Regions from separate parts of the Mammaliicoccus vitulinus genome, predicted to be linked through region 1. Evidence: riboswitches for the same ligand, from Rfam matches in the RefSeq annotation. Region 1 holds a riboswitch; each other region holds the start of a gene.

Region 1 (4,496 bases):
TTTTCGGATCTAAGTCTCCAAAACTTTCAGCTACAGGTTCTGATCTTTCATAATACATACGTGCTTTAGGATAAATTTCTTTAGCTTTCTCTATATCATTAGCTTTCACTGCATCAACAAATTTCTCAGTATCTGTTAAGAATTTGTCTAGCTGTTCAGCAGTGAATGCTTTATATGCTTTAGTTTCTTTAGAAAAATCAACTTTTGTTGTTTCTTTCGTCTCTTTTTTGTCATCAGATGCCTTTTTGTCAGCATTGTTGCCACATGCTGTTAAAATTAAAGCACTCGCTAAAAATGTTGTCATTAACTTCTTCATTAATACACACTTCCTATCTAATTGATTATCATTATCATCTTTAATTTATTCCTATAATGCGTAATAGTCAATAAAAAAATTATAGAATTTTAAAAAAACATAAAATATAAGGCTTAGATAAGGTGTTAATTGACTATTTTATTTTGTAAAATGTCTTGTTACTCTTAATTGATAATGATAATCACTTGGAAATGTATGTATATTTTGTTCTTGATGAGACTCAAAAAAATCTGAGAGATAAATAGCTCTTTTTATATTAAAATCTTACGATTTTGAAAGTGCATGCTTGCCTGGGGGTATGGCTCGAGCCTGTAGTCTCTCACGCATACTATTCCCCCGGGCGTCAGCACTTTGCAAAATCGTGGAGAAATATTCATTTCTATAATATTTTTTCTTTTTTTCTTTTAAGTACATGCTCTATGTTGCAAGACTTACCAAACAAGCAACATAGAACGCCTGTATGTTGCAAGACTTATCAAACAAGCAACATAGAAGGCTTGAATGTTGCAAGACTTACCAAACAAGCAACATAGAAGGCTTGAATGTTGCAAGACTTACCAAACAAGCAACATAGAAGGCTTGAATGTTGCAAGACTAGCCAAACAAGCAACATAAAAGCACTGAATGTTGCAAGACTGACCAAACAAGCAACATAGAAAGACTGTATGTTTTAAAATATGGCCAAATCGCACGAAGTCTCAAAAAACATCATAAAAAAAACGCAAATTCTTTTCTTGAAAGAATTTGCGCTCTTATATAACAATTTAGTCTTGTTCTTGTTCAAGTATTTCTTTTGATTTAGCATCAATCTTAAATTCTGTAGTATCTTTATTTCCTTCTTTCAAATCAATAGAATAAACGAGTTTGCCATCATCTTCACTTAGTGACCATTCTTTTAAGTCACCTTTTGCTTTATCTTGGGCTACTTTTAATACGTCTTCAAATTTTGCTACATCAGACAATTTAAACGTTTGATCATTATCATCGTCATCTTCTGTTTCATTTTCTACGTTAGCAACGGATTTATCATCTGCATTAATCAGCACTTTGTTCTCATTACTACCATCTACTAATTCTACTTTGTAGCTCCAGTCTCCTGCTTCTTTTTCAAAAGATAAATCTTTCAATTCACCTTTTGCTTCATTTTGAGCTTCTTTTACTGCTTCTTCCGGAAAGACTTTAACGTCATTCCATTTCACAGTATTAGTTGTCGATTTATTTGCATTTTGATCATCGCTAGTTTGATCATCATTTGAATCTTTATCGTTATTGCTGTCATCCATATCATCTTTGTTGTCATCTTGTGTTTTTTGTTCAGTTTTTTCTGCGCCTTTATTGTCTTTTTTATCATCGCTATCATCATTACCACACGCTGCTAAAATAAGTCCTGACGCTAATAAAAGTGAAAATATTTTAAATTTCATAATATTCCTCCTCAACTTTACATTCTCTTAATATATAGACATTCCTAAATTTTTCAAACATTTCATTATAAAATTAGACAAAATTGAAATTATTCGTTATTATAAAAGAACAATAAAATAGCTCGTAAGTCTTATTAAGAGTAGGCGGAGGGAATTGGCCCGATGAAACCTCAGCAACAGGCGTGTGTACTGTGCTAAATCCAACAAGTGTAACTTGAAAGATAAGAAGATTCTCTAAACAGCTCTTCTTAATCTTAAGATGAGCTGTTTTATTGTAACTAAAACTTTAGGAGGCAATAAATATGAGAACAAGAGAAGATATTTTATCAGAATTAGCAGAGTTAAAAGCACATCCGGCAAAAAGTTATTCAGGTTCAATGTTGAAAACAGCTCAAAAAAATCAACTCATGTCAGAATTAGGCAGAATTGAAACAGAAGAACATTTTCTCAATGAATCCAATCAGCATAAGTTTCAATTTGATAACTTAGAAATTAATATTAGTATTACTAAAAAATAATCACTAAATAAAGAAACCACACTTTATAAATAAGGTGACTTGCTAAGAGGCTGAGACAATCATTTGTCTCAGCCTCAAATTATATTAGCAACAGCAACATCATACTTTTTTAAGGCTAGTCACCATTTCACTCTGATTCCATAATAATTTGCATTGCTACAAATTTCGCGATTTGATTACCGTTTGCTGCTGCATCTATTAACTGTGATGCCATGAGATCTTTAGTTTCACCAGCTACAAATAAACCGGGTACTGAAGTTTCTCCTAGTTGTTGTATTTTAATTTTTCCATTTTCATCTCTTTCTATGTTTAACCCACTTAAAAATTCAAATTCTGTATCCCATTTAACGCCAATTATCGCACCGCTTCTTGAAATGTGTGTGCCATTTTCAAATAAAACTTCATTAATTACACCATCTATGTGCTTAAATTCAGTTACTTCACTTTCTATTAATTGTATGTTCTTTTTGTCCATATATGCTTTATCTTCAGCAGTTAACAATGATAAATCACGACTACTTATGACGATATCATCTGACCAGTTACTTATAAGTACGGCCATATGTTTCACTTGTCCCGGTTGGACTGCAACGAGCAATGGTTTATTTCTTAATTCATAGCCGTCACACCATGGACAATAAAACACTGACTTCCCATAACTCTCTTTTAATCCTTTAATTTCCGGTAATGTTTCTCTCAATCCAGTACAAATCATAACTTTTTTTGCTATATATTTTCCCTGCTTTGTTTCAACTATAAAGTGATTATTTTCTTTAATAATGTTTGCCACAGTATCATTCACACGTGTAACATCTTCGTATTGATCTACATCATGTTCTGCTTTTGCTCTTAATTCTTCTGGCGTTACACCATCTTGTGTTAAAAATGCATGTGATTTTTGTGTCACTTTATTTCTGGCATTATTATTATCTATGACTAACGTTTTCTTCAATGCTCTTCCTAAAGTTAAAGCACTTGCCAATCCTGCTGGACCTCCACCTATTACGATACAATCAAACATTTTATACGCCACCTTTTCTCATCTATTATAGAGTTATAATATCTACGATTAGTTTAAAAAAAGATTTAACTTACATTAAATCTTTTAAAGTTTTATTTTTTAGAGCATTCGTCATTTCATCTTCTGCTGATAATAAAATAGATTGAATTTTACATTCAGGGCCGTGGTTAAAGCTATCTTCAAGTGTGCTTTGATGTCCATCAATCGCTGTTATAATATCGTAAACAGAAATTTGTTCCCAATTATTCACTAAATAATAGCCACCTTTAGCACCAGATGCTGATTTAATAACGCCTGCTTTTACTAATTGCGTTAATATTTTAGATAAATATGTTACAGATATATTTAATACTTCAGATAAACTTTTAACATTGATCGGTTGTTGCTCTCTTTTAGCAATTAAATATGCCAATGCATGTAGACCATAGTCTGTACCTTTTGAAATTTTCATACGACACCTCTTAATCATAGATATTACAACTCTATAATAGCACTTATTTAAATTTTGTCTATTCTTTTGTTTAAAAAGGCAAAAAAGTAGGACAGAATCTTTTTTAAAATTAGATTACTGTCCCACTTATTATTTAAAATTCATCGATTTGTTCAAACTGTGACATATATAAATCTTTATATTTGCCACCTTTATTCATCAATTCATCATGGCTACCCATTTCTTGAATTTGACCCTTTTCGACATATACAATTCGATCGACATGTCTAATCGTACTTAATCTGTGCGCAATGATCAGTGATGTTCTTCCTTGTGATAAGTTTTTAAATGCTGATTGAATTTTATTTTCAGTTTCAACATCTAATGCACTCGTCGCTTCATCTAGAATAATAATTGGTGGATTCTTCAAGAACATTCTCGCAATTGAAATACGCTGCTTTTGTCCACCTGATAATTTTGTACCGCGTTCCCCTACGACAGTATCTAATCCTTCCGGTAATTCATCTACAAAAGTTCTTAACTGCGCTTGATCGACTGCATAATGAACTTCTTGTTCAGTTGCGTCCAAGTTACCATAAATGATGTTATCTCTTAATGTTCCACCGAACAGAAATACATCTTGTTGAACAACACCAATTTGTTTTCTTAATGATTCTAATGTATAAGATTTAATATCTTTATCATTAATTTTAATTTTTCCTTGTAACGGGTCATAGAACCTTGGTAATAACGAACAAATCGTTGTTTTACCTCCCCCGCTTGGTCC
Region 2 (4,496 bases), 200 kb from region 1:
ACTTGGAATACCCATTACATCATTTTCTGTAGCCGCTTCAGGTACTTGATCACGATTGATTTGATACCAGTTGTAATTATTATATTCATCAATGATAGGATCAATCCATTGATTCATTCTAGTACAGTCTGGGCACCAGTCTGCAAAGAATTTCACTACTACTGGTTCGTCGCTTTGTGTAATCTCTTCGAATTCTGCATATTGACTAATTGTTCTCATATTTATTTTGCTCCTTAGAAATTTTTCTTATAAACAAAGTATATCTCATTTTCATTATTTAAAAAAATATTTAACTCATTACTATATGTTAGCTATTAATATTGTTATAATGGATTTAAATAGACATATGGAGGTAAAGACATGATAAAATTTTATCAATATCCTAATTGTACAACTTGTAAAAAAGCAGCAAAGTTTTTAGAAATAAATGGTGCAAGTTTTGAACCGATTGATATTACACAGTTAACACCTACAGCTAAAGAATTGAAAGATATCATTGATGGAACAAATATTACTGTAAATCAATTATTTAATACTCGAGGCGCTAAGTATCGCGAGTTGGGTTTGAAAGATAAAATGGATGATTTGTCTGATAACGAAAAATTTGATTTATTAGCATCAGATGGCATGTTAATCAAAAGACCTTTAGCAGTTTTAGGAAATAAAGTAACTTTAGGATTTAAAGAAGAAGAATTTCGTCAAACTTGGCTATAAAAATAGTTGCTTGAATAATGGCTTTATGTCATGATAATAATTGAATTACATATAGGAGGGGATTACTTTGACAGTGCCTAGTGAGTTAAAATATTCTAAAGAACATGAATGGGTAAAAATTGATGGTGATGTAGTTACAATCGGTATTACTGATTTTGCTCAATCAGAATTAGGGGACATTGTGTTTGTTGAGTTGCCTGAAGAAGGTGACGAATTAACTAGTGGAGATTCATTTGGTAGTGTAGAATCTGTTAAGACAGTTTCTGAACTATATGCACCTCTATCTGGTAAAGTCGTTGAAGTAAACGAAGAACTAGAAGATAGCCCTGAGTTTGTTAATGAGTCATCATACGATAAAGCTTGGATGGTCAAAGTTGAACTATCTGATAAAGCTCAATTAGATGAATTATTAGATGCAGACGCTTATAGCGAAATGATAGGTGAATAACATAACTTTAAACTCCACGATGCAATAGTATCATGGAGTTTTTTTTAAATCTTAAATATGAAGTTCAAAAAAATATTAATTCATTTGTAGAAGGTGATGGCCATGGCGATGATTAAAAAAGTAATAATCGTAGAAGGTATTTCTGATAAAAAACGAGTGGAAGAAGTATTAAATGACCGTGTTCATATTATTTGTACCCATGGAACAATGGGTGTAGAAAAAATGGATGAACTTTTAGAAGAGAGTTATGGTTCACAAGTATATGTTTTAGTCGATCAAGATAAAGAAGGTAAACGTATTCGAAAATGGTTTAAGAAGTATATGAGCGAAAGTCATCATATTTATATTGATTCGACATTTTCTGAAGTAGCTCGTTGCCCAAGACATTATTTATCTAATGTGTTAAACTATCATGGATTTACAGTAAAACATGATTTCGTATCGAAAGGGAAGTATCGTTACCATGAAACACACAGAAATATTGAACGATATATACAAGCATTTTGATAAAGACTTACATTTATTATTTGGGTATACGCCTACTTGCGGCACGTGCAAAATATCTGAACGCATGTTGGATATCGCGAACGAAGTAACACAATTACCAATTAATAAATGTGATTTGAATTTTTATCCAGAGTTCTGTAAAGATTTTGAAATCTTATCAGTGCCAGTGCTTTTTATAATGAATCAAGATAAAGTAGTACATCGTATATACGCTTTTCAGTCAGTTCCTTATCTTGTTGAGAATATTCAAAAAGTTATTGACGATAAAAACTTATCATGATAGTATGAATTTAATTAAATACGTATTAACTCTTATCAAGAGAGGTGGAGGGATGTGCCCTATGAAGCCCGGCAACCGTCATATAAATGAAATGGTGCCAATTCACAAAAAGTGTAAACTTTTGGAGATGAGAGAAAGACATCTTTCAAACGCCTTTCTCTTGTCAATTAGAGTGAGGCGTTTTTAATTTAGAGATTAGGAGGCAGCAGATTTGATTGAGTTAAATAAAGTTGTTAAAACTTTCAAAACAAAAAAAGGTGACATAACAGCTGTTGACCATGTTGACTTAAATATAGATAAAGGAAGTATATATGGTGTAATTGGTTTTTCTGGAGCTGGAAAAAGTACATTAATCCGAATGTTTAATGGCCTTGAAACACCAACTGAGGGTGAAGTTATAGTAGATGGTGCTAATATTGGCAAACTGTCTAAACGAGATCTCAGACAAAAAAGACAAAAAGTAAGCATGATATTCCAACATTTTAATTTACTTTGGTCTAGAACAGTTAAAGATAACATCGCATTTCCATTAGAAATTGCAGGTGTATCAAAAAGTGAAATTAATGAAAAGACGAAAGCACTTATTAAAAGAGTAGGGCTTGAAGGTCGAGAGAATGCTTATCCATCACAATTATCAGGTGGACAAAAGCAAAGAGTTGGTATTGCTAGAGCTTTAGCTAACGATCCGCATGTATTATTGTGCGACGAAGCAACAAGTGCATTAGATCCTCAAACTACTGATGAAATATTAGATTTATTAGTAGACATAAATAAAGAAATGAATTTAACAATTATACTTATTACACATGAAATGCATGTCATTAGAAAAATATGTGACCACGTGGCAGTCATGGAAAATGGTAAATTTGTCGAAGAGGGAGAAGTTATAAGTGTATTTAATAACCCTCAAACATATGTTACACAACGCTTTGTGAAAGATGATTTAAAAGCAGATGATCTTCAAAGAACATTAGCAGATTTTAGAGCAGAACAACCGAACGGTGAAATTTGGAAATTGAATTTTGTCGGTGGGACAATTGCTAATCCTGTATTAGCTAAAATTATTAAGAAGTATAATGTAGATATTAACGTCATTGAAGGTGATGTTAAGTTAACACAAAACGGCACATTCGGACATATGATTGTGCATTTACCTCAAGGAGATTATTCTAAAGATCAAATTAAAAAAGAACTAAATGATCTAGGAGTGAAAGTAGAGGTGAATGTAAGTGAATAAGTCATTTGGAGATATTATTACTGAAATGATTACAATGCCAAATGTTAGATGGGATGATGTTTGGGAAGCATTATATGAAACGTTATATATGACAGTCATTTCAACAGTATTTACATTAGTATTTGGTTTAATACTAGGTACGTTATTATTTTTAACATCTAAAGGAACATCGAAAAGCTCACGCGTGTTTTATTCAATCGTGTCATTCGTTGTTAACTTATTTAGAGCCATACCATTCATTATTTTAATTCTATTATTATTACCTTTTACAGATATTTTATTAGGTACAATAAGTGGTCCTAAAGGTGCGTTACCAGCGTTAATCATTGGTGCTTCACCATTCTATGCTAGATTAGTAGAAATAGGCATGAAAGAAATTGATAAAGGTGTTATTGAAGCGGCAGTATCGATGGGTGCTACAACATGGACTGTCGTAAGAAAAGTATTAATTAAAGAATCACTACCTGCGTTAGTTTCAGGAATCACGGTTACAGCCATTGCGTTAGTAGGTTCAACAGCTATTGCTGGTGTAATTGGTGCAGGTGGATTAGGTAACTTAGCTTACTTAACAGGATTTACGCGAAACCAAAATGATGTCATTTTGATTTCAACTATCTTTATATTAATTATTGTTTTTGTTATCCAATTTATTGGAGATATTATTGTTAAAAGAATTGATAAACGTTAAAGGAGTGTTTTACATGAAAAAAGTATTTAGTTTATTATTTATTTCGATTTTAGCAGTTGTTCTAGTTGCTTGTGGTGGAGGTAGTGGTGACAAAAAAGAGAAGAATGAAACAATTAAAATTGGTGCATCACCAGCACCTCACGCTGAAATTTTAGAAGAAGCAAAGCCACTTCTTAAAAAAGAAGGTTATGATTTAGACATCAAGACAATTAACGATTATACAACACCTAACAAATTATTAGATAAAGGTGAACTTGATGCAAACTTCTTCCAACACACACCATATTTAGATAAAGAAGCTAAAGAAAAAGGTTATAAAATTGAATCAGCAGGAAATGTACACTTAGAACCAATGGCAGTTTACTCTAAAAAACATAAAAAATTAGAAGACTTACCAAAAAATGCTACTGTATATGTTTCAAACAACCCAGCTGAAGAAGGAAGATTTTTAGCATTCTTCAAAAAAGCAGACTTAATCAAAATTAAAGATGGCGTTGATCCAGTAGATGCGACATTTGACGACATTACTGAAAATAAGAAAAATATTAAATTTAATAATAAACAATCAGCAGAATTCTTACCAAAATCTTACCAAGCAGACGAAGGTGACGCGACAATCATC
Region 3 (4,496 bases), 440 kb from region 1:
TATTTTTAATCGCTACTTGGTCTCCACCTCTACCGAGCGCTAAATCTAAACTGGATTGAGATAGCTCACCTAATTCAATTAAGTTCTCACTACCTTCACCGATACCGATACTCAGTGTTAATTGATGTCCGATTTCTCGCGTTCTATCTCTTAAGTCATCTAACAAATTGAACTTCAATGTTTCTATATCTTGTAAAATACTATTATTTAATAAAGCTACAAATTGATCCGAACTATAACGTTTAATATAGAGTTGATAACGTGATGACCAATCATCAATTACACTCGTGATAATACTGTTAATTTCGGAACGTTGAGAATCGTTCATATTCTGAGTAATTTCGTCATAGTTATCTAAGAAAATCGTCGCTATGATTGGTTTTTCATTTTCATATAATTCATACACATGTGCAGACTCTGTAATATCGAAAAGATAAATCGCTTTTTCATCTTCGGTATACGTAACTTTATATTTATATGAACCTTCTTCAATCTCTACTTCTGGCGTATTTTCTAATCTTTTTAAAATGTTTGGAAAGATTTCATTAATCGGTTCGTCTAAAACATCTCGCTCTAAGCGCTTATTAACAAAATTATTAATCCATTCGATATGATCTTTTTTATCTAATAGTATTACACCTATTGGCAAGTCACTAACAGCACTTGTCTTACTTTTAGTAATTCTTCCGGCTAAACTTCCAATATATAAGTCTAATTTCGCAAAGCTTTTTCTAATAAAAAATATGCTTATTGCAATTAGAATTATCGTAACAACCGTCGAAATAATCGCCCAAAATATCGAATTAAAAAAACTGAAAACGAGTAGCACTAAAGCTAATATCATCATAATGATATACGGAAATATTAGGGCTTTCTTAACTGATTGACGGTTCATAAACTCACCTCAATTTACTTTTTTATGCGTTGTTTTAAATTAAACCAAATATCCATTAATCCAAATAAGTATGCAAACGGCTTAAATATGAAGGCCATTACAAATATCAAAACACCTACAATAATAGGTAATTTTTTTACTTTTACGTATAAATGGAACAAGGATAATGCTTGAATAAATATAACCCATTCTAACACAAATTGTAAGTTAGTGACTATGCCATACATCACTACGTTTTCTTTTGAAACAAACAAACTTACAAGTACAGTTATCACAAATACAAACGCAACACTTCTATTAATTTGCCACATAAATAATGGTCTGAATACTGGTGTCGCTACTTTGAATTTTCTTAATATAGGGAAAGTCACGAGTAAATTAACGAGAACAAGTACAAATACCCATAATATTATATACCCAGGAATGCTTACTTGTAATATCTCCATTGAAACTCGTAATGCTTCTTCAATTTCTGTCGTTAAATTTCCACTCATTTGAAAATAAGACATTAATACATCTTGATACTGACTAAATAACTTGCTTGTTAAAGGTATGTTCCCTGTAATTTGTAAAATTAACACACTACCGATTGTTAATATACTCATAAATGATGTAACTAAGTATAAAATACGTTCTTTTGATGTACGTTCAAGTAACAATTGCCCAATGAATACACTCATAAATACCATAAGCGTCATCGCTGTTAATAAAAACATATTATTGAATAGTACGGTCGCACATAATGTCACGACAACAGTCACAAAAAACGACGGTTTAGATCGATACCAAAGTATTGTTCCAGGTATCGTAATGAACGGTAATATAATAATTACTAAATATGGTGCGAAATTCATAACTACCACACTTAGCACTAGTGCTAATGTTGCTATAATTGTCGCTTTTATATCGACTTTAAAAGACAAATTTTTCACTTCCCAATCTAATTTAAACATCTTTCTTTATTTTACAGATTTTTATCTCTTAAAACAATGTAGGTGACTTTTTAAATGATATTAGCGTGCTTTGAATTTATGTAATTTTAAGAAGTGATAGACGTTAGGTGCCCAATCTCCGAAGTTTAATAAGAATCCATCGTGACCAACATTGTCTTGCACGAAGAAATGTCTATGATATTTAAAGAATCTACCTAAAGCTCTCACTTGATCATCTGGATACAATAAATCATCCGCAAAGCCTAAAGTTAAGACTTTCGTTTCTAGTTGTTGTAATCTTTCTTCAACATCATTACGGCCTTTAAATATGTCATGGCTATCTAATACGTCTAACAAGGTTAAATAACAATCTTTATCGAAAGTTTCTTTAAATTTATTACCTTGATATTTTTGATAACTCACGACATCATCTGCTGAAAATCTCGCCTCATAATCTTTACTTGAACGATAAGTTAAGAAGCCGAGCTGTCTTGCTATACTCAAGCCATCTTGTCCATTCATATTTATAACTTGTCTAGCGATTTCATTAAATGCTCTGCTATATGATGATGTCTTCTCAGTCGCTGCTAATATAACGGCCTTTTTAACTTCAATTGATCCATCGTAAAGCATTTCTAGAGTTTGCATACCGCCTAAAGAACCGCCGATGAGTACATCTATTTTTTCATAGCCAAAATGTTTTAAAGCTAAAATATTCGCTTTCGAAATATCTCTCATCGTTAATTTTTCTGGGAAATTTGATGTATTCAATTTAGAACTCGAACCATAAGGGCTACCAATTACGTTGAATGTAATAAATTGATAATCATTAATTGAAAGGTAACCACCATCTATAATTTCTCTCCACCAGCCTGGATTTTCATCGTCGCCATACGTTAAATGATTACCTGTTAACGCGTGACAAATAACGACTAAAGGTTGACCTTTATATCCAACATATTCATATTGAAGTTTCAAGTTATCAATCACTTCGCCAGATTCTGTTTCAAAATATCCTAATTCGACTAAACCTGTTTCTCGAGAAATAATCATATTAGAACCCCCTCTGTTATTAAATAGAAAAACTTCTTACTCGTTAAAGAAGTAAGAAGTCCTCATCATCCTTATTATGCGAGTAAACTCGTTGGTAGTAGCACCGTATCCAATATGACCGGTTGCTGAAGTGTCATCGGGCCAAATCCCTTAACTTCTCTGAATAAGCTTTGCTATATAATTTATATTAAGAATACTAGAAAAGAGCATTTCTTTCAATAAGGTAACGAATGAAATTAAAAGACGAATCGGACCATCGCCATGATAAACATCCCTGCTATAACTGTGATTGTTAAACTTCTAGATATTAAAGCGATCATGATGGTTGGAACGGCAACAATCATACTTTCATAATTCAATGTAAATCCAGACGTACCTTCTTGGTTTAACATGCCTTCGACGATTAATGCAGTAAACAGACAAACAGGTACATACTGTAACCACTTAATCACATTTTTCGGTAATTCAACCTTCGCTAAAAGTACAAAAGGCGATACTCTAATCATCCACGTTAAAACAAAACAACCTGCCGTAATCAACAACAAATAAGTCGAAATACTCATTTATCGAACACCACCCCTACTACTGAAGCAATGATGGTCGCTATAATAATAGATAAGTAAGTCGGCATAAATAATGTAAGGAGCATCATGCTTACAATCGTTAGTACAATTAAATATATATATACGGTGATTTTACTTTTATGTATCGTTTCAAATTGGGCCACAAGTAAAAATATGAACATCGCTGTTAGTGCATAATCCAGCCCAAATGTTTCTGGCTTAGGAATTAAATTCCCTACTAAACCGCCTAATATAGATGTCAAAATCCATAATAAATAAGCCGAAATATTTAAACCGTGCATCCAAGTTGAATTTAATGATTTTTCTTTCGCATATTTCGTAATTGCAACACCAAATGATTCATCTGTAACGAGTGTTCCGATACCGATGTTAGACCAAAATGAATTGCTTTTAAATGCTGGAACGAGCGCTAAACTTTGTAGAAACATTCTAGAATTAACAAAGAATACGGTTAAAAAAATCGCTGATATAGGAGATTGAATGGCAACTAAAGCACAAATAATAAATTGAGCAGCACCCGCATATACAAAGATAGATAATAATGTGATTTCTAAAATAGATAAACCTGATGAAACACCAACAATACCAAATGCTAATGCGACACTAAAATAACCAAGCATAGTAGGTATACAATCTTTAACGCCTTGAAGAAACGAATCTTTATGAGTCACGCTATAACTGTTCAACGCCCTACCTCCAAACAAAATATCACTACAAGAGGAAGTCTAACGTTTGTCTAACCTCAGTCTGACTTACCTCTTTAATAATTTTAATATGTCTTAGTTTTATCATACCTAAAGTACATTAGCAATAATGCTTGATTAAATATTCGGAAAATAATAAACAAAACAAAAAAACTACGTACAAAGCTTTTTTAACTTTGTACGTAGTTCTTATATAATCTATTATAAATTATTCGCCTAAACTGAATTCAGCACTTGCTTCGAATTTAACATCTCTACCGATCATTACGCCACCTGTTTCTAATGCTTGGTTAAATGATACGCCGTATTTTTCACGATCAATTTTACC

What was found. Region 1 has a riboswitch for S-adenosylmethionine ahead of PYW35_RS11185 (hypothetical protein). Riboswitches for the same ligand answer to the same signal wherever they lie in the genome.
Region 2: another riboswitch for S-adenosylmethionine. It lies ahead of PYW35_RS10185 (methionine ABC transporter ATP-binding protein); the one in region 1 lies ahead of PYW35_RS11185 (hypothetical protein).
Region 3: another riboswitch for S-adenosylmethionine. It lies ahead of metX (homoserine O-acetyltransferase MetX); the one in region 1 lies ahead of PYW35_RS11185 (hypothetical protein).

What each region holds. Positions count from the first base shown of each region.
Region 1 covers NZ_CP118974.1:2,229,607-2,234,102, forward strand. Annotated here, with positions in the region: partial or broken gene efeO (iron uptake system protein EfeO) at 1-316, opposite strand, end outside; gene PYW35_RS11180 (PepSY domain-containing protein) at 1,081-1,740, opposite strand; SAM riboswitch class I at 1,869-1,968, shown strand; gene PYW35_RS11185 (hypothetical protein) at 2,043-2,258, shown strand; gene PYW35_RS11190 (NAD(P)/FAD-dependent oxidoreductase) at 2,386-3,279, opposite strand; gene PYW35_RS11195 (RrF2 family transcriptional regulator) at 3,350-3,730, opposite strand; gene PYW35_RS11200 (ABC transporter ATP-binding protein) at 3,864-4,496, opposite strand, start outside.
Region 2 covers NZ_CP118974.1:2,033,907-2,038,402, reverse strand. Annotated here, with positions in the region: gene PYW35_RS10210 (thioredoxin family protein) at 1-219, opposite strand, end outside; gene PYW35_RS10205 (arsenate reductase family protein) at 361-714, shown strand; gene gcvH (glycine cleavage system protein GcvH) at 782-1,162, shown strand; gene PYW35_RS10195 (toprim domain-containing protein) at 1,265-1,669, shown strand; gene PYW35_RS10190 (thioredoxin family protein) at 1,626-1,949, shown strand; SAM riboswitch class I at 1,979-2,083, shown strand; gene PYW35_RS10185 (methionine ABC transporter ATP-binding protein) at 2,161-3,186, shown strand; gene PYW35_RS10180 (methionine ABC transporter permease) at 3,179-3,874, shown strand; gene PYW35_RS10175 (MetQ/NlpA family ABC transporter substrate-binding protein) at 3,888-4,496, shown strand, end outside.
Region 3 covers NZ_CP118974.1:22,144-26,639, reverse strand. Annotated here, with positions in the region: gene PYW35_RS00120 (DHH family phosphoesterase) at 1-895, opposite strand, end outside; gene PYW35_RS00115 (DUF2232 domain-containing protein) at 910-1,827, opposite strand; gene metX (homoserine O-acetyltransferase MetX) at 1,909-2,880, opposite strand; SAM riboswitch class I at 2,949-3,050, opposite strand; gene PYW35_RS00105 (AzlD domain-containing protein) at 3,117-3,443, opposite strand; gene PYW35_RS00100 (AzlC family ABC transporter permease) at 3,440-4,084, opposite strand; gene PYW35_RS00095 (YceI family protein) at 4,377-4,496, opposite strand, start outside.